3 regions of the Lysinibacillus sp. UBA6686 genome follow, and region 1 is predicted to be linked to each of the others. Evidence: riboswitches for the same ligand, from Rfam matches in the RefSeq annotation. Region 1 holds a riboswitch; each other region holds the start of a gene.
The links. Region 1 has a riboswitch for cobalamin ahead of B2R82_RS17055 ((2Fe-2S) ferredoxin domain-containing protein). Riboswitches for the same ligand answer to the same signal wherever they lie in the genome.

Region 1 (6,626 bases):
ATTAGAATAGATAGTAAGCTAGATAGTAAAAAAAATCCGGGTAACAATAATAGTTTTAAATAATATTTCACAGGAATTTTAGCGCCTATAATGATAAAGGCACTCATTACAATAAATGTAATGAGTGAAATTCGTTCATCTCTCATGATAAGCGACAATAATAATAGTCCAAAAGAAAACAACATTTTTTCTAGCGGATGAACAGACGCTAGCTTATTCATATATGCATACTTATCAATTAGTAACATACTTAACCTTCTTTATGTTTGCCGCGCATTAAGCCAATAAAGTATCCGATAAATCCAGCACCTATAGCAGCTTGTAGTGCAAATAGTAGGCTTTCAATTTCTCCACTTGGTGGTTCCCATAAGCTTTCAAACCATGGTTCGTAGTCAGCATTTATTTCACCGATTGCTGCCTCTGCTTCACCATCTGCTCCTTCGAATTCTGCACCCTTTTGAATGAATAGAGGGATAATTGCTAATAACACAACGATAGCTAGCAGTAATAAGTTTTTTTTCATTCTAATGTGCCTCCTTTGTTGAAAAAACACGTAATGCTTTTAATTCGCTCACATTGTATTTTTTCAAGAAGTTCATCACAACTACGGTTAAAATCCCTTCACTAACAGCAAGAGGGATTTGTGTTAATGCAAAAATACCTGCAAATTTTGTGAATGACGCCATAAAGCCACCAACCTCAGAAGGAAAAGCAAGAGCTAATTGAACAGAAGTGACAATATATGTACCTAAGTCACCAAGCATAGCAGCTAAAAACACAGCTAAGGAAAATGAAAGACCCATTTTTTGAGAGCCTTTAAATACATAATAAGCAATAATTGGACCAACTACTGCCATAGAAAAGGCATTTGCTCCTAAAGTTGTAAGCCCTCCATGCGCTAAAAGTAAAGCTTGGAATAATAATACAATTGTTCCGATTACACTCATTGCTAATGGACCAAAAAGAACTGTACCAAGTCCAACTCCTGTTGGATGCGAGCAGCTTCCAGTTACTGAAGGGATTTTTAATGCTGATAAGACGAAGGCAAAGGCACCTGATAGTCCTAAAATCATTTTTGTTTCAGGGTTTGCATCGATCGTTTTACGAATTGAACGTAATCCTAAAATAATAAATGGAATAGATACAACCCACCAGAAAATGGCCCACTCAATTGGTAAAAAGCCCTCCATTATATGCATGGCGAATGCACGATTTGGCACAAATAAAAATGCCAATAAGAAATAACTAAGCTTCCAGCCTGAGAATTTCAAAATTTCTCCTCCTTACATATAGTTTTTGAATTAGCGTGCGAAAAATAAAAAACACTTCTCCTTATGGGAAAAGTGCATAGCTAAAACAATTAGAATTCGATTCTACTAAGCCGCACACCTATCCTCGTAGGTTGAAACGTTCACATTCTTTTCGGCAGGTCTCCTGGCTTTAGTTCCTCATTTTATAGGCCTTCCCATCCGTTGGACAGTGACATTCTCTATAAAACTCCCTAGTACAGTGGCGGGACCGCGCCGGACTTGAACCGGCTTCCCTTTTAAGCGAAATGATAAGCACTTCGCACCGAAAAAAGATGAAGTTGTGAGATTTCACGACAAAGTGTAACATAATTTTCCATCATGATGCTATCTTTTTTTAGAAAAAATTTTTAAAATTGAGGTACAATCTAGAAAATTCTGATAAAATAAAAGAGAAATTTTTCTTTTTTCTACGAATTTTTTGATGAAATTTTAATGGAAATGTCACAATTTTAGAGAGAAATATTGAAATTTTAAAATTTTAAGATATGATAGAGACAGTTTTAAATTCATGTTAAACAAACAAATTTGATATAAAAACATACATAAGTGCTTGAATATTTTCAAGATAATAGGGAAATTGGTGAAAGTCCAATACAGCCCCCGCTACTGTAATAGCTGATGAAATCGCAAATGCCACTAGTGCAAACTTGGGAAGGCGCGAAAGTAAATGGAAGCTTAAGTCAGGAAACCTGCTTATGGAATGATGCATGCAAACTTTTCGGAGGGAGAAGTTGAAGCAAAGGCGAATACCTGTAATTTATTCGACTTTATTTGGCTTCTACAAAACCTTTACTCTTCGATTAGAGTAAAGGTTTTTCTTGTTCCTAAACGTATTGAGGGGAGAACAACGATGACTACTTGGAATTTAGAGGGGATGCAGACACATCTTTTTATTTGCAATGGCAGTAGCTGTATGAAAAAAGAAGCAGAGGAAATTACGCAAGCCATTCGTGATGAGATACAGTTGCAGGCACTTGATAAAAAAATACATACAACCCGGACACGTTGCAATGGCAGATGTAAGGATGCATGTGTTGTCATTGCTTATCCGCAAGGGAATTGGTACCGTGTGCCAACAACTGAACATGCGAGGGCACTTGTGCAGGATTTACATCATGAGTCACTGCACCATGAACATGTTTTTACGCTTCGTGAGGGCACATTACAGCGCACAGCACAAACAACAGCCATTAAAGGCATCGAAAAGGTGAAAGAGGGGTAACAAAAATGGCGCAAAAAGGAAAGATTTTTGTAGTTGGCTTTGGGCCTGGTGATTTTAATCATATTACACATCGGGCTGTGGAGGCATTACAACAGAGTGATATGATCATAGGCTATAAAACATATGTAGAGCTAATTCAGGACTTAGTTAGTGCAAAATCTATTGTTAGTACAGGTATGACGGAGGAAGTATCTCGTGCACAGGAAGCGGTACGCCAAGCAGAGGCAGGGAATATTGTTTCTGTTATTTCCAGCGGTGATTCTGGTGTATATGGAATGGCAGGGTTAGTGTATGAGGTATTAATCGAGCTTGGTTGGACGGAGGCAACTGGTGTAGAGGTAGAAATTGTTCCAGGTATTTCTGCTATCAACTCATGTGCAAGTTTACTAGGTGCGCCAATTATGCATGATGCTTGTACGATTAGTTTAAGTGACCACCTAACACCTTGGAATTTAATTGCGAAGCGTGTGGAAGCAGCAGCGATGGCAGATTTTGTGATTGCACTGTATAACCCAAAAAGTGGTCGACGTACAAGACAAATTGTGGAGGCCCAACGAATTTTATTAGAATATCGTTCACCTGATACACCAGTGGGACTTGTTAAAAGCGCTTATCGTGACCGTCAGGAGGTTACCATGACAACTTTAGCAGAAATGCTAGAGCATGATATTGGGATGCTGACAACGGTTATTATCGGAAATTCATCAACATTTTTCTATGATAATAAAATGATTACACCACGTGGCTATCAGCGTAAATACACACTTGGTGAGGAGAAGCAGCCATTACGTCCACACCAACGTTTAAGGGAAGAAAATGAGCCATGGGCAATGAATCAAGAAACAGGGGAGGCACGCAATGACTTTGCGGCAGATCCCAACGCTAATCGTATCGAACCCAGTTTAGCCATTTCTCCTAATCCAAAACAAAAAAAAACTTCACTTGAGATGGCGACAGCAGCCTTAGCGATGGTCAACGGAACAAGTGAGGTAAAGGCAACGCCCAAGCTTGTGCAACAAAAAATCGAATCTATCTTTGAGTTAGCTGTGAGCCCAGGAGTAGCCAATAAATTTTTCACCCCGCAACAGATGATGACGCTAGCAGAGGTTGTCGGGGAGGATGGAACGATGGAATACACGCCAGACCATCAAATCCATTTAAAAATTCCAACAACGGAGCCAGAAAAAATTACAGCAAAGCTACTTGAGGTTGGATTCTTACTGGCTCCGATTGGGGATGTACTATCATTAAAGGCTTGTGACTTCTGTTATGGGGAAAAGGCTGATTCGATTCCATATGCCGAGGAGATTCAGAAGCAGCTTGGCGGAATGTCTTTACCGAAAACGTTGAATATTGGCTTTAATGGCTGTGGTATGGCATGCTATCGAGCAGTATTTGATGATATTGGCATTGTTTATCGTAAAAGTAAGTTCGATGTTTTTATTGGGGCAAAGCCAGTTGGTCGTACAGCACATGCTGCACAGCCAGTTGTAGAGGGACTAGAGCCTGAACAACTTATTCCGCTCATTACGGACATCATCGAAGAGTATAAAGCAAATGCCCATCCAAATGAACGTTTGTTTAAGTATTTTAAGCGTGTGAAAAAGATTCTGCATTTTACGTACCAGGACATGTCTTCAAAAATAAAAGTAGAGCCCGCTCCATGCGGTGACTAGTGAGGAGTAATGAGATGAAAGCAATTTTATTTGTCGGCCACGGGAGCCGTTTAGCAGCAGGAAATGATGAGGTGCGTACATTTATCAAGCAAATGGCACCTCGTATTGATGATAGCTTCTTAGTAGAAACGTGTTTCTTGGAGTTTGCTTCTCCAAACATTGAAGAGGGTATAACAAACTGTGTCAAGAAGGGTGCAACAGAGGTGCATGTGATTCCAATCATTCTTCTTCATGCTGGACATTCAAAGCTACATATTCCAGCAGAAATTGAGCATGCGCGTGAACATTATCCACATATTACATTCACATATGGTCAAACAATCGGTGTCCATGAAGAGATATTTGCAATTTTAGAGGAACGTTTAGCTGAAATCGGCTTCAATGCTGAAGAGGAGCAACAGGATACAGCTATATTATTAATTGCACGAGGCGGCAGTGACCCATATGCAAATGGAGACTTTTATAAAATTACACGTCTGCTGTGGGAAAAATTGCCTGTGAAATATGTAGAAAGTGCCTTTATGGGGGTAACGGATCCTCGTGTCGAAGAGGGAATTGAGCGCTGTGTTAAGCTAGGTGCTAAAAAGATCATTATGCTTCCATACTTTTTATTCACGGGCATCCTAATGGAACGCATGAATGGTATGTGTCAACAATTTAACGACAAATATCCAGAGTGTGATATTCAAATTGCTGACTATTTTGGGTATCATGAACGCTTGCAAAATGTGCTACTTGAGCGTATTGAGCAGGCTGTAAATGGGACATCAACAGGGATGCAGGATTTAGAAAACTATCGAGCTTATGCAGCAGTGCATGGTCATGCGCATCATCATCACCATCATGACCACGACCATGATCACGACCACCATGATCATCATCACGAACATGACCACCACCATGAAGAGGAGTCTGTGAAATGATTTTCATGTTAGCAGGGACAAGTGATGCCAGAAACTTAGCTCTTGAAATACAGTCAGCAGGCTATCAGGTAACAGCAACAGTTGTTACTGAGTCTGCAGCCTCTAGCCTTGCTGAGGTGGGTCTACCTCATTTAGTTGGACGGTTAACAGCTGAGGAAATGGCAGCAATTATGACAGAACAAGGCTATCGTTTAGTTGTAGATGCCTCTCATCCTTTTGCTGAGGAAGCTTCAAAAAATGCCATGGCAGCAGCGGAGCAAGCAAATATACCATATATTCGCTATGAACGCGCGCATGAACATTATTCTCATCCTCTTATAACAATAGTAAAAGATTATGAGGAGGCTGCTCACTTAGCAGCAGAAAAACGTGGTGTCATAATGCTAACAACAGGCAGTAAAACGCTTGCGACATTTACGAAGGTTTTACATGGTCTGGAGAATACAAGGGTGATTGCACGTATGCTACCTAGACTCGATAACATGGAGAAATGTGAGGCACTTGGTGTGGCACAAAGGGACATAGTCGCTATACAGGGACCCTTTTCAAAGGAATTGAACGAAGCGCTCTTTCGTCAATATGATGTGACATTGATGATTACGAAGGAAAGTGGCAAGGTTGGCTCAGTGGATGAAAAGCTAGAGGCAGCACTTGCATGTGGTATTGAGACAATATTAATTGCAAGACCAAATATAAAGTATGGCCAGCAATATTCTACATTTACAGAAGTACTACAGGCAGTACAACACACACTTTAGGAGGCAATTCAGATGGATTTTAAAACAGATTTCAAACCTTTAACGGTGGATCCGGATAAAATTTACGATTACAGTTTTTCAATTATAGCAGAAGAAATGGGCGAGCATGATTTTTCAGAGGATGAGTGGAAGGTTGTTCGTCGTATTATTCATGCATCTGCTGATTTTGAGCTTGGTCGTAGCGTTATTATTACTCCAGGGGCAATTGAGGCAGGTATCAAGTCTATTCTTGCAGGTCGCCATGTGATTGCTGATGTGCAAATGATCGAAAGTGGCTCAGGAAAAAAACGTTTCCAAAAGCATGGTGGGGATCTACATTGCTATATCGCAGATGAAGATGTCTCAGTAGAAGCGAAAAAACAAAATACAACACGTGCTATTATCTCCATGCAAAAAGCTGCTAAATTACATGAAGGTGGAATTTATGCCATTGGTAATGCACCAACTGCATTATTAGAGTTAATCCGTTTAATTAAAGAAGGCTTAGCAAAACCAGATCTAATTATCGGTATGCCAGTTGGCTTTGTATCTGCAGCAGAGTCAAAAGAGGAATTATTAAAATTAGAAGGTATTCCGTATATTACGAATGTTGGCCGTAAAGGCGGTAGTACAGTGACGGTTGCCGCTTTGAATGCTATTTCACTTTTAGCGGATGAACAGGCGAAAAAATAATGGAGCGGAAGCCAAAAAAGGATCCCAAGGACATGCGTCACGGTTATACAACGGGAGCCTGTGCA
Region 2 (6,626 bases), on a different contig from region 1:
AATTTCAAATGGATAGCCCGATTCAAATTGCGCTTTTTTTACCTCTGTATAAAGCTTACGTGCATTCAAACGCTTAATTTTACGAATTTTCTGATTATCTAGCAGCTCGTAATACATTTCTGTAATTGAAATTTCAGACATACGCTTACCATATTCTTTAAAAATATCATAAGGACTAAACAATACAATATCTTTATCACGTTTCATAAGTTCAAAGAAAATACTTGGTATAATAATGCCTGTCGATAGAGTTGCGAGACGAATTTTATCATCAGCATTTGGTTTTTTGGATGAAATAAAATTTTCTATATCAGCATGAAAAATATTTAGATAGACTACGCCCGAGCCATTTCGTTGTCCAAGCTGATTGGAATAACTGAAAGAATTTTCTAATAGTTTCGCTACTGGGATTACACCACTTGCACGATTTAGAATCTCTTTAATTGGATCTCCTAAAGGACGTAAATCTGTTAAGTTTACTCCAACTCCACCACCAAGGCGTGATAGCTCCAAACAATACCCTATATTTTCAGCAATACTATTCATAGAGTCATCCATTGATAATTTAAAGCAGCTTACTAGTTCTCCACGTGCTTTCTTTCCACTATTTAAAGCCGTTGGAGTTGCAGGCTGATACGCCTCCATCATCGCTTCAACAGAGCGTTCTGCTAATATTGTGTCGCCTTGTGCTAAATACAAAGCAATAATGACAATACGGTCCTCATATTTTTCTAAAATTTCTTCCCCATCACGACTCTTCATGGCATAACTATCGTAAAATTTACTTGCACTCATAAAGGATGGAAAACGGAAATGATAATCATATGCCTTTTTGTATAGCTTTTTAATAAATTCCATCTCATACATATCGATAAATTCTTTTTCATAATAACCCTCATCGACTAAATAACGGATTTTTTCTTCAATATCAATAAAGTAACGGAGACGCACGTTTACATATTCTAAAAAGTAACGGCGTGTTGCTTCTCGATCCTTTTCTAACTCTAATTGACCTGTTGTACTATAACGATTTAGTACATCATTATTAAGCTTTAAATATGTTTTCACGCGATGACCCTCATTTCATAAAACGTTTGTATTGCATCATAATCAGTTTGATTTCCTCGTAAATCTAATTTACGCACTAGAGGCACATGATACTTTGCTGCAATTTTCTCGCCAGCAGCGCCAAATACTGTATGGCCGAAATTACTGTTGCCACTTACAACTACTCCCTTACAGTAATTTCCGTTTTGTTCTAAAAAACGAGCTACCTTTGCAGGGATATCACCTAATCCGTCTGTGTATGTGATTAAAAGGTAGGGCTCACTCAACTGTAATTCCTCAGACAGCTCCATTGATTTCCCCTTTAATTTTGAGACAACATTTCGGACATTACCTGTACGACTAGCATAAATAATCATAGTGAAATCAGCTCGATTTGAGAAACAATTTCCTTAACATCCCCTATAAATGTCTCATTATATTCAAGAACTGGCACGCTTAAAAATCCTGCATCTATAATAGTTTGCTTTGCTTTTTCATCATGGTCAATATTTACAATTTCTGCTTCAATTCCTACTCGTTGTAATTCAGATTTTACCCAAAGACATTTAGGACAAATTGTTTTTGTATAAAGTTTCATATAAATCCCTCTTTTCATAAAATAAAAGGCTATCTCTTCAAAGAGAGACAGCCTAAAATGGAAACGTTAAAAACACATAAAAATAGCTACGTCCCCATTCCTTAATCCCCGAAGAAATGATTGTTGTGTTTTATATAGGCAGGTCTCCTGGCTTTGCTTCATTCTCTGATTTCCTTCCCATGCGAAAGCACAGTGGCTTAAATCATCGTCAGCTTTACAGTTGCGGGGACAGCGTCGGTATTGCACCGAACTTCCCTATTAAACTACATATAGTAGTACCTTAATAAAACAAACACAATATATTGTTTTCCGATAGAACTAAGTGTACCATCCTTCAAAATAAAAGTAAATCTAGATTAGAGACTTCTTAATAGTAAGATTATTCGATATTTTCCGCAAAATGATATTAAGCAAGTGGATAAATAGTTCCTAACGCTATAAACAATAATAGACATCTGATAAAGAATTATTTTTATGAAAGTAGTAACACTATGTATTTAAAGTCATTTTCCTGCCTTTCCTTGCAAGAAGTAATTATGTAAATACTTTTTTGGAATATAACATCAAAAATATAGGCATAAGCTAATACAATAATTCTTTACATAAAAACAGTCCTTATTCCGAAGAATAATAGACTGTTAAACTTTTGATTGTTGATAAATCCTTACATATTATTCTAGCCGATAAATAAAGATAGTCCTTATTAAATTCAGACGTCCAGCGCATTTTATGTTCTCTATCATAGACTTCCTTCACTTTACCATTTTTTGAACTACAAAAGAAACTATTAGCCTCTTCACTCTTTAAATATCATTTTTCCATTTGTCGTAAATTCTATTTGTTAGGAAAAGTATTTTCATTCCATTTAGGCATGTATCTATGCTGCTCTACTTAAATGTATCGCACATCCATTGATAAAATTTTTCCTTCTCCTCAAAATTTGGATAATGAGCTGACTCCTCGAAAGAAATAAACTCCTTTTGATCCGCTTCAATCCTATCAAAATAATTTTTTGCTGCATTAGATGAAGTCATAGCGTCGTATTTACCCATTACAAAATAAAATGGTAGCTCAAGTTTGGTAACGATCTTAGGTAGCGGCTTATCCAAGGTTTCTTTTACAAGCTGTTCTTGTGAATTAGCAACTCCATATGTATAGCGAATTAAATCTAATAAATTATATTCACGACTTAATAGTATATCGCCATCCGACATATTAATAAGTCTTGTAGCGCCGCCGTACTTATACACATAGCCTCTTGGAGTCACTGCCTCTCCAGCATGTATTTTTTCAGCGACCCCCTGTAAGTACTTCACATCTTCTGTATTTCCGGCTTTTTTCGCTTCACTTATCGTATTATTCAAATTATCTATTTCACTTTCTTGCATATTGCTCATCTGACCAATCCCAATATAGGCTTCATATTTTTCTGGAGCTTTATAAGCAGCCATTGTTCCTAAGTATGTGCCGTAAGAATGACCTATTAGGATCACTTTCTCTTTACCAAATCGTTTTGAAATATAATCCGTAAGTTCTAATAAATCATCTACAAGTACATCTGCCGTTAAGTTAGAATAATCCTCATTAAAATGATACGATTTACCGCTTCCTCTTTGATCGTAATTAACGACAGTGAAATCCTTTTCTAATAAGTCTTCGTACTTGGCATAAGGAATTTCGGACACACTCGGTCCCCCGTGTACATATATAATGACCGGGTTATTTTGATCACGACCTCTAATCATGATTTGCTGTTTTGTACCATTGATCTTAACTTGTTCTAAAACGCTAATACTGTTATCCCCTTTTATATTCGAAGTCCATGTGGGACGAAAAAGTACTAATAACAATATTATTATAATAATTACTCCCATATATTTTATTATTTTCTTTATATTTTTCATCTAATTCTATTAATTCCTTTCTGCTAATGTAATTTAATTTATGATCCAATACATGCTTTTAAATATTGTGAGGCCATTTTTTAGCAATCCTTATTATGAAATGGATTTAAGCTTGTGTATTTTTACCTCCCTTATTCATTACTCTACCAATGAAAGGTAATATGCTGTAGTGCCAGCAAGTCAATAAAAAGTCATTAAAAAACGACATTTTATGACCTTTGGCTAATACATATTACTTCTTTAAAAATAAGTGGCTTTTGCCATGAATTTAAATCTACTAATATAAAAAAAGAGCGTAGACAAAGTCGGTTGAACTTTATCTACACTCTTTTACTTTAATGTTTTTTTATCTACTATAAGACTCTCTTCCATTGCTTTAATAATAGCTGAAGATCTATTTTTAACGTTTAATTTTGAATAAATGGTAGAAATATAGTTTTTTACAGTTCCAATTGAAAGAAACATCTTTTCTGAAATGTCTTTATTGGATAATCCTTGGGTTAAATATTTTAAAACCCTTAATTCTTGATTATTTAAATCATATGGATGATTTATAAGGTTATCGTCAAGATGTTCTGGGTGCTCGTTTTTCTTTATTTGTATCTGACCAAACACCTCTTTTGCTAATTGTTGAGGGATGAGAGAACCTCCGTTGTAGACCATTTTAATACCCTGAATTAAAAATTCTGGATCAACAGCCTTTAATATATAACCATCTGCACCGGCGTTTAAAGCATCCAAAACGTGATTAACCTCTTGAAAAGTAGTCAGTATTATCACTTTTATATGTGGCCAACGTTTTTTTATTTCATCTGTTGCCTTTACACCATCCATCACTGGCATTTGAATATCCATTAATAGAATATCAAGGCTTTCCATTTCGCATAAATCAATTGCCTTTTCCCCATTTTCTGCAGTACCAACAATCTCAATGTCAGAAATACTTTCAATCACAATTTTTAAGCTTTTTCTTAAAATCTCTTGATCTTCAACTATTGCCGCTTTAATCACCATCATTAAACTTCCTTTGCTATTGGTATGTTACACGTTATTCTCATACCATTATTCAATTTAGAATAAAAGGTAACTGTCCCCGCTAATGCCGATATTCGATCTTTCATTGAGCGTAATCCAAATCCTAAATTCAATTCATCACAACCATTTCCATTATCTTCAATAAGAATAATTAATTCTTCTTGTTTAAACGAAATATTTACCTTAATAAAAGTTGACTGACCATGTCTTTTCGCATTTGTAAGCCCTTCTTGTATACAACGAATAATAACAAACTTTAATCTTTCACTAACTTTGATAGCTTCCCCTTCAACATTCAGCTTTATATCTGTTGCTGTATGTTTCATAAAATCAGCAATCAATTCTTGCACCGATTCAACAAGTGTTTGATGGTCCATTGGCGACATATGATGAATTGTTTTTCTCACATCATTCAATCCATTTCGTGCTAAATCCGAAATCTCTTTTATACTTTTTTCTGCTTCTTTTTTATCTGCCTGATATAGAAAAGGAAGGGCATCTAAACTGGTTATGACTGATGTAAAAATATGGCCGACGGTATCATGCAAATCTTGTGAAACTCGATTTCGTTCTTCTCTAATCGTCAGTTCCTCAATCCTTTTTGAATAGTATTCCAAATGCTTATTTTTTTCCTCAATAGAGGCAATTAACTCTTTATTAGCGGTAATGACAATAGTCGTTCTTCCTAGGCAAAACCCAATCCCATAAAAAATAATTGTGTCTATAAAAAGTGCAAAGAAATCCTTATTAATGAAAAGACTGCCGGCCCATGTACCAACTACTAAGAAAGGACCTAACCAAATTAATGGCTTAACTTGACAAGCATAGGCAACAGTTAGGATAGGCACGAGTAAAAAACTATAAGTCACTGCTATTTCATGCTGACTTGATAAGTAAATAAACAATGAACCAGTTAACAACACCTCGGTCATTATATAATATTGGAACTTTATAAGCCCAGGTCGATAAAATAGATGGGGTATTATATAAGAACAACTAGCCCATAAAAGTAAAATCCACTTTTCTGAACCAATCGTACTAATGAATATTGAATTGCCATTATATGCAAACCATATCGTACGCATTAGAAATAAAAAATAGTCCAACCAATGCCATTTCCTTTGATCTTTTATTGCTTTCATACTTAATTCCCCTATCTTCGGTGTGTAGTCCACCATTCCTATAAATAATTATTTTCCGCTCATAGTTAATGATGATAAAGTGACTGTACTGTTGTTCACATTATACAATATTTCCCTATTTTTATTTGTATGTACTTGACTATATCTGCAAACTGTACTTCTTTTAAGAGATACATTTTTTATAGAAAAATATCCATTATGTGTATTTTAATAATAATTTTTTATTTTTTGATTAGACCATTTCCTTCCTAAGCTAATAATAAACCAATACATACAAAATGCTATTCGTTCTGATTTTAAAATAAGAAAGAATAGTTTTTTCTATTTTGCAAGTTGGTAATAACAGATTTGCTTCCTTTTTTCATATCTATTGTCTCTAATTTAAATTAGCGTCTGAATGTTTTTTCTACAGATAACCACATTGTCATTTTTAGTTCTCTTCTTTACTTGGACTATTCTTTAAATAATTTCTATCCTATCTGCACATTATCTTTATCTATAGCAGCTAGTCTATGTTTTGTAAACGGCAGTTGCTTATACAATGACGATCGCTTACAAAATATGATTTGAGAGGAAGAATAAAATGATAAAGAAAATATTTATTTGTGTACTAATGGGAGCTATTGCATTGTGCTCAGTAGCCTGTGTAGACAATGGGACCGAAAAGACATCGAATACAATCACACAAAATACGGCTTATAAGAAGGAATCGGAAAGTAGGAAGTATGAGTCTATTTTTAAAAATAGTTTATTTTTTGGAGATTCTATTACAGAGGGACTTAATTATCAAGAATTAATCGATGATACAAATGTTATCGCTGACGCAGGTAAAGTTACAGTTATGGCCGTAGAAGAAGATGTTGGTAAAGTAGTAGAAAAAAACCCTGAACACATTTTTAT
Region 3 (6,626 bases), on a different contig from region 1:
ACCTTACATGTTTTTTCTTATGCAACTGGGGAAGACATGCTGCTGGCAGCGAAAGATATTCCCCCTGATATTGTTTTATCGGATATTAATTTACCAGGTATGAGTGGGATAGAGGCTGTTAGGGAGCTAAAAAAGTTTCATCAATTTAAGGTGATTTTTCTATCTGGCTATGATGATTTTCAATATTTACAAAGTGCTATTCAAATTGGTGCAGAGGATTACATTTTAAAGCCGATTGATTATAAAAACCTAAAGATAAAGCTATCTCAAACGATGCAAGCATTGAGCATGAAGAGACAAGTGGATTATTCCATCAAATATAATCAATTATTAAATTTAATATTGGCTTTTGACCAACAAATGACTGATCGTAATATCTATTCATTTGAATACTTTATTGTAAACATCAATCAAACAAAAAATACAGGAATTCCACACGCTCATGAGCTATTTCATTTTAATATTTTTGGGGAACCTATTGAGATTATGAATACGGATCTTGTATTGTCGTATGGTCAGGACAATCAGATCGTTCTGCAAAGAAAAGACTTGCATGATTTAAATCAAGCCGTGCTAGAGTTACTGCTGAAGAAGCATCTAAATACAGGTATTACTGCAGTAAATAAAAGAAAATCCATTTTTGATAAGCAAATTTTTACGAATGAATTTAAATTACAAGAATTTATGGCGTTTTTACAAAATACAGATATCGATTTTCAGCAAAGATTAGAATTTATGATTACGTTCTTATTACAATATAGCATTCATTTCAATTGCTTTGAAACATATAACAGTGCTCAAAAAATTATTGGTATCCACCATCAAATGATTAAAGAAGACAATCTATTAATAATAGTAAATAGCTACATCGAGCCACTCGTAGATAAAATACTAAATTTACATGGCAATAGGGATGATTTAAGTAAAAAAATAATCGATTATATTTATACGCATTTTGATGATCCTCAGCTGGATTTAAATTATTTATCAGGCATATTTAACAAAAGCCAAGCAAATTTAAGTATATTAATTAAGAAAAGCATTGATAAAAATTTCATCCACCTGTTAAATGAGCTAAGAATTGACAAGGCAAAGCAGCTACTAGTTCATAGTAATAAAAGAAATAATGAAATCGCTTCGTTGGTGGGCTATAGTAATGAAGAGTATTTTAGTAAAGTATTTAAAAAATATGTTGGAATGACACCAGCCAAATATCGAACTATTTAAATCTAGTGTGTTTTGGTAAAATAAGTATAGAATGACCGAGTTGAAAATAGAAAGGATGAGTAATATGTTCCGATCAATAGCGCCTCCAACAATGTCTTGACAGTAGAGTCTACTGTTTAAGGCATTCCACACTAGCTTGCTCTTCTTGCAATAGATTCTACTGTATAGGCTAAAAACTATATAAGTAGAAAGTAGGAATCAGAAGTGAGCGGAAAATTTGCATTTGTTTTATCTATGATTATCTTTGGGGCTATCGGTGTTTTTGCTAAATATATACACCTGCCATCCAGTGAAATTGCCTTCTGGATGAGTGTGATTGGCTCTAGTTTTTTATTGATAATTTTCATCGTTAAAAAAGAAAAAATAACGAAAGCATCCATTTTGTCTAATATATGGCCATTACTGCTATCTAGTGTAGCGTTATGTGGGAATTGGATTTTTCTATTTCAAGCGTACAAAGAAACAACCATTGCCAATGCAGCGCTTAGCTATTATTTTGCGCCAGTTTTAGTGATTTGTTTATCACCAATTGTATTAAAAGAAAAACTGTATCTAAGAAAAATTTTCTATGTAGGTGTGGCATTAGTTGGATTATTCTTTATTGTCCATAGCCAAGCTACAGAAGAAAATGGGCAAGATATCGGCATTGTGTATGGGCTTATTGCAGCATGTTTCTATACGTTGGTAACTTTTGTCAATAAGTATATTCATGGACTTAAAGAACCGTCAAACACAATTCTGCAGCTTTCTTTAGCAGCGTTATTTCTAGCACTTTATCTTAATGGAACAACTGGATTTCAAATCATGTATATCGATATAAAATCCATCAGTTTACTAATAGCATTGGGCATTGTCCATGCCGGTATAGGCTTCTATCTTTTCTTTTTAGGAATGAGTCATTTAAAGGGGCAAAGCATAGCCATTCTAAGCTATATTGACCCTCTAACGTCATTGGTAATCTCAACGATGATTATAGGAGAAAAAATGACTATGCTGCAAATAATAGGAGCTATTCTATTGCTTGGCGCGACATTTATTAGTGAAATAGATCAGAAAGAAGTCTAATTTAGCTTTAAAGGTGACATATTGACAGAAAGATATCTTTACAGTAAATTAAAAGAAATTGCATAATAGCATTAGGTGCCCATTGAGGGAGAATAGGGAATAAAGTGAAAGTCTTTAGCGGTCCCACCACTGTAAAAAGGAGTTTCATAGAGAATGCCACTAGCATGGTGCTGGGAAGGTTCTATGAAATGTTGAAATTGAGCCAGGAGACCTGCCTAATTGCTTCGATTATATAGACGATGGAAAAGTCTGTAGTTTATTTGTCATGAATAAACTGCAGGCTTTTTATATTGTCTCGAAAGATTGAAAGGGGAATAGTTTCATGCAATTATTACAGCACACGATTAAAAAAATTCAAAATGCGGATAGCCGTATGATGGAGAAAGCTAGGGAATATATAGACTCTCTGAGCAAGCCACCTGGAAGCTTGGGGAAATTGGAGAATCTTGCTGTACAGCTTGCTGGTATTACAGGAGAATTATTTCCTAAAATTGAGAGCAAAGCAATTATTGTCTGTGCAGCAGATCACGGTGTTTGTGAGGAAGATGTAACTTCAAATCCACAAAAGGTCACCTTTTTACAAACATTGAATTTTCCAAAAGGGCTTACGGGTGTTTGTGCAATCGCCAACATAACCAATGCTAAAATTATAACGGTTGACGTTGGTGTAAAAGAAGATTTACCGCTTGATGCTGGTGTCATTCTTAAGAAAATTAAATATGGGACAGATAATATGGCAAAGGGTCCAGCTATGTCAAAAGAGGAAGCTATTCAATCCATCGAAGTAGGAATTGAAGTTGCAACGAACGAAATAAGAAACGGAGCGGATGTTCTTGGAACTGGTGAAATGGGTATTGGGAATACAACACCAAGTGCGGCTATCCTATCCGTGCTTCATGCCTGTCATCCAAATATAGTAACAGGACTAGGTGCAGGTGTGGGAGCAGGGGGAATTGCGCATAAGGTGGAGGTTATTCAACATGCTATTGCACTAAACAAGCCCAATCGCCACGATGCTATTGATATTCTTGCAAAAGTTGGTGGCTTAGAAATAGGTGCTATGGCTGGAATTGTACTTGCGGCTGCTGCAAATCACAAACCTGTTGTAATTGATGGCTTTATTTCTACGATTGCTGCTCTCATTGCCTTTGAGCTTGAGCCAAAAGTAAAGGACTACATCATTCCTTCCCATGCCTCAGAAGAACCAGGGGCTAAAATAGCAGCCAAGTTGCTTGGTGTTGAACCAATGCTACATATGAATATGCGTTTAGGAGAAGGCTCTGGTGCAGCTTTAGCATTTCCAATTTTAGATGCAGCTTGCTCTATGATGAAAAACATGGCAACACTTGAGGAATCTGTAGTGCTAGTAGAATCGAAAGAATAGATCGTAACAAAAAGTATAACAAGCCCATATTCAAAACTATTTGGGCTTGTTACTATTTATAAAATGCCTATGCCCGATTGAGCTTTCGTAAAGGCAAACGCCATTTCTTCATATAGGAAAGAATTCTTAGCACTGTTATCATACCAAATAATCCATATAAAAAGAGGTCGCCTGTCAATACTTCTAGACCAATCATAAGTCCTGCAAGAGCTGCCCAAACCCCGTAAATTTCATCACGTAATACGAGAGGCTTGCGTCTTGCTAAAAGATCTCGAACTATGCCGCCTCCTGAACCAGTTAAGACAGCAGCTACAATCACTGCGCTAATGGGCATGTCGAGCTTTACAGCATAGAGGGCACCTTGAATAGCAAATGCCGATAAGCCAATGGCATCCGTAAAGTTTCCCCAGCGATGCCAATGCTGAATTAGATGATGTGGAAAAATAAAAAATATAGTAATTGCCGCAAGTGCAATTTGGAACATCATATCCTGTCCCCATAATGTTGTAACAGGCAGGCCAATAAGTAAGTTACGAATTGCGCCACCACCAAAGGCAGTGACAATACCGAGTATATAAACACCGAATAAATCGTATTCTTCCTCCATGGCGATAATTGCCCCAGAAATAGCAAAGGCAATTGTTCCGATAATACTGAAAACCTCCCAAGCCATCCCTTTCACCCCTTCTGAAAAATAATGTACTTTCTCATTAAAGTTAAAAAATTCTATTAAATGTAAGAGAATCTATGAAATTTCAAAAATAATGAAAGAAGTCCGCACATTAGCTTAGCGCAAATTGCGAGTAGAAACAATAGGCAAGTTTTGCAGACACATCTACAAATTGTTAAGATAAGATAGGAGAAAGTGAAAACTTCAATTTGTGGGTGTAGATGCCCGCAATTGAAGAAATGTGAATGGAGAAGAATGCATGACTTTTACAACGAATTTAACAGAAGAAACGTTAGCATTGGCTACCAAAATAGAGGATAAGGTTCGCCCGTTTCAAAGGAAGGTAGACGAGATGGCGTTCTTTAATCAACAAAAGGTGCTTGCAGCTTTTAGGAAGCATCAAGTGAGTGACTATCATTTACACCCTTCTAATGGATATGGTTATGATGATGAGGGACGTGACAATTTAGAGCGTGTTTATGCAGAGGTTTTTGGAGCGGAGGCTGCCATTGTACGTCCGCAGATTATTTCAGGGACCCATGCCATTACGCTTAGTCTATTCGGCGTGCTGCGACCGGGTGATGAATTGCTGTATATTTCAGGTCAACCATATGATACATTACAATCCATAGTAGATGGCGGTGATAAGGATACTGGCTCATTAAAGGATTATAAAATTGGTTATCGACATGTAGATTTAATAGAAAATCAACTGATTGATTGGAACGGTGTAGCGACTGCTATTACAGAGAATACAAAAATGATTGCGATTCAACGATCAAAGGGCTATGCATCACGTCCATCCTTTACTATTGAAGAAATTGCTTCAATGTGTGTGAAAATCCGTGAATTAGCACCACAGGCTATCATCTTTGTCGATAATTGCTATGGAGAATTTGTGGAGGCTCAGGAACCGACAGAGGTAGGGGCAGATTTAATGGCAGGCTCTCTGATTAAAAATCCAGGCGGTGGCTTAGCCAAAATTGGTGGCTATATTGCTGGTCGTGCCGATTTAGTTGAAAAATGTGCCTATCGTATGACGTCACCGGGTATTGGTGCAGAAGCAGGTGCAACACTAAATACGCTTGGTGATTTTTATCAGGGCTTTTTCCTAGCGCCACACGTTGTAGCACAAGCATTAAAAGGCGCAATTTTCACAGCGGCAATGCTAGAAGAAGTTGGCATGTCTACATCTCCAAGCTATGATGCGAAACGAACGGATTTAATTCAATCTGTTTCATTCCAAACGGCTGAACAAATGATTGCTTTTTGTCGCGAAATCCAAGCGAACTCACCAATCAATGCCCATTACGCACCAGAGCCAGCCTATATGCCAGGCTATGAGGATGATGTCATAATGGCGGCTGGTACCTTTGTTCAGGGCTCCAGTATTGAGCTTACAGCAGACGGTCCTATTCGCCCACCATATACGGCATTTATTCAAGGCGGTCTCACATATGAGCATGTAAAATTTGCTATTTGTAGTGCAGTTCAAAAAATTCAGCAATAGATAAGGTGGAAAAAACTATTCAAATCGTGATTTTGAATAGTTTTTTTACAATTTTGTAGCAGTCGAAAAAATATTTAAAAACGATGTTAGGAAACCTTACATACTTGTTGACAGTGTAAAAATTTCGTTATATGATTAGCGGGTATTGGAGGGGACTTAAATGAGTCGTGAAATTAGACGAACTATGCCGTTATTATCTATGAGTATCGTGATGCAATTGACCGAGCTTTCGGCACGCCAAATTCGTTATTATGAAGAACACCATTTAATTGAGCCGCACCGAACAGAAGGCAATCGTCGAATGTTCTCATTAAATGACGTCGATACATTGCTAGAAGTTAAAGATTACTTAGAACAGGGCATGAATATGGCGAAAATTAAAAAGTTATTCGCTAAAAAGAATAATCCTGTGACGACAGATGAGCCAGACTTAAGTGACTCAGAATTACGTCGTATCATGCGTGAGGAAATGCGTCAAGCACAGCGCATGCAAAAATCATCCATCCGACGTGGGGATTTATCCCGATTCTATTAAAAGCCTTTAATAGGGTAGGGTAAAGATAAAAGCTAGACAAATTATAGGAGTGTGGAAAACTGTGGGTAAATACACAAAAGAGGACATTAAACGTCTTATCGAGGAAAAAAACGTAAGCTTTATTCGTCTACAATTTACGGATATACTTGGCACAATTAAAAACGTTGAGATTCCTGTAAGCCAATTAGACAAAGCGCTAGAAAATAAAATGATGTTTGATGGTTCATCTATTGAA

Region 2: linked by a shared signal. The riboswitch ahead of B2R82_RS06465 (glutaredoxin family protein) and the one ahead of B2R82_RS17055 ((2Fe-2S) ferredoxin domain-containing protein) in region 1 are both predicted to bind cobalamin.
Region 3: linked by a shared signal. The riboswitch ahead of cobT (nicotinate-nucleotide--dimethylbenzimidazole phosphoribosyltransferase) and the one ahead of B2R82_RS17055 ((2Fe-2S) ferredoxin domain-containing protein) in region 1 are both predicted to bind cobalamin.

Annotation. Positions count from the first base shown of each region.
Region 1 is NZ_DKJS01000066.1:1,767-8,392, forward strand. Features, by position in the region: gene cbiQ (cobalt ECF transporter T component CbiQ) at 1-248, opposite strand, end outside; gene B2R82_RS17045 (energy-coupling factor ABC transporter substrate-binding protein) at 251-523, opposite strand; gene B2R82_RS17050 (energy-coupling factor ABC transporter permease) at 525-1,271, opposite strand; cobalamin riboswitch at 1,408-1,592, opposite strand; cobalamin riboswitch at 1,839-2,021, shown strand; gene B2R82_RS17055 ((2Fe-2S) ferredoxin domain-containing protein) at 2,161-2,532, shown strand; gene cobJ (precorrin-3B C(17)-methyltransferase) at 2,538-4,208, shown strand; gene B2R82_RS17065 (sirohydrochlorin chelatase) at 4,223-5,131, shown strand; gene cobK (precorrin-6A reductase) at 5,128-5,889, shown strand; gene B2R82_RS17075 (precorrin-8X methylmutase) at 5,902-6,561, shown strand; gene B2R82_RS17080 (cobalt-precorrin-5B (C(1))-methyltransferase) at 6,561-6,626, shown strand, end outside.
Region 2 is NZ_DKJS01000023.1:129,473-136,098, forward strand. Features, by position in the region: gene nrdE (class 1b ribonucleoside-diphosphate reductase subunit alpha) at 1-1,068, opposite strand, end outside; gene nrdI (class Ib ribonucleoside-diphosphate reductase assembly flavoprotein NrdI) at 1,065-1,424, opposite strand; gene B2R82_RS06465 (glutaredoxin family protein) at 1,421-1,645, opposite strand; cobalamin riboswitch at 1,766-1,943, opposite strand; gene B2R82_RS06470 (alpha/beta hydrolase) at 2,533-3,549, opposite strand; gene B2R82_RS06475 (response regulator transcription factor) at 3,880-4,563, opposite strand; gene B2R82_RS06480 (sensor histidine kinase) at 4,566-5,726, opposite strand; gene B2R82_RS06485 (GDSL-type esterase/lipase family protein) at 6,310-6,626, shown strand, end outside.
Region 3 is NZ_DKJS01000081.1:20,053-26,678, forward strand. Features, by position in the region: gene B2R82_RS21845 (response regulator transcription factor) at 1-1,227, shown strand, start outside; gene B2R82_RS21850 (DMT family transporter) at 1,432-2,292, shown strand; cobalamin riboswitch at 2,349-2,525, shown strand; gene cobT (nicotinate-nucleotide--dimethylbenzimidazole phosphoribosyltransferase) at 2,615-3,676, shown strand; gene B2R82_RS21860 (trimeric intracellular cation channel family protein) at 3,744-4,349, opposite strand; gene B2R82_RS21865 (aminotransferase class I/II-fold pyridoxal phosphate-dependent enzyme) at 4,606-5,856, shown strand; gene B2R82_RS21870 (MerR family transcriptional regulator) at 6,017-6,391, shown strand; gene glnA (type I glutamate--ammonia ligase) at 6,453-6,626, shown strand, end outside.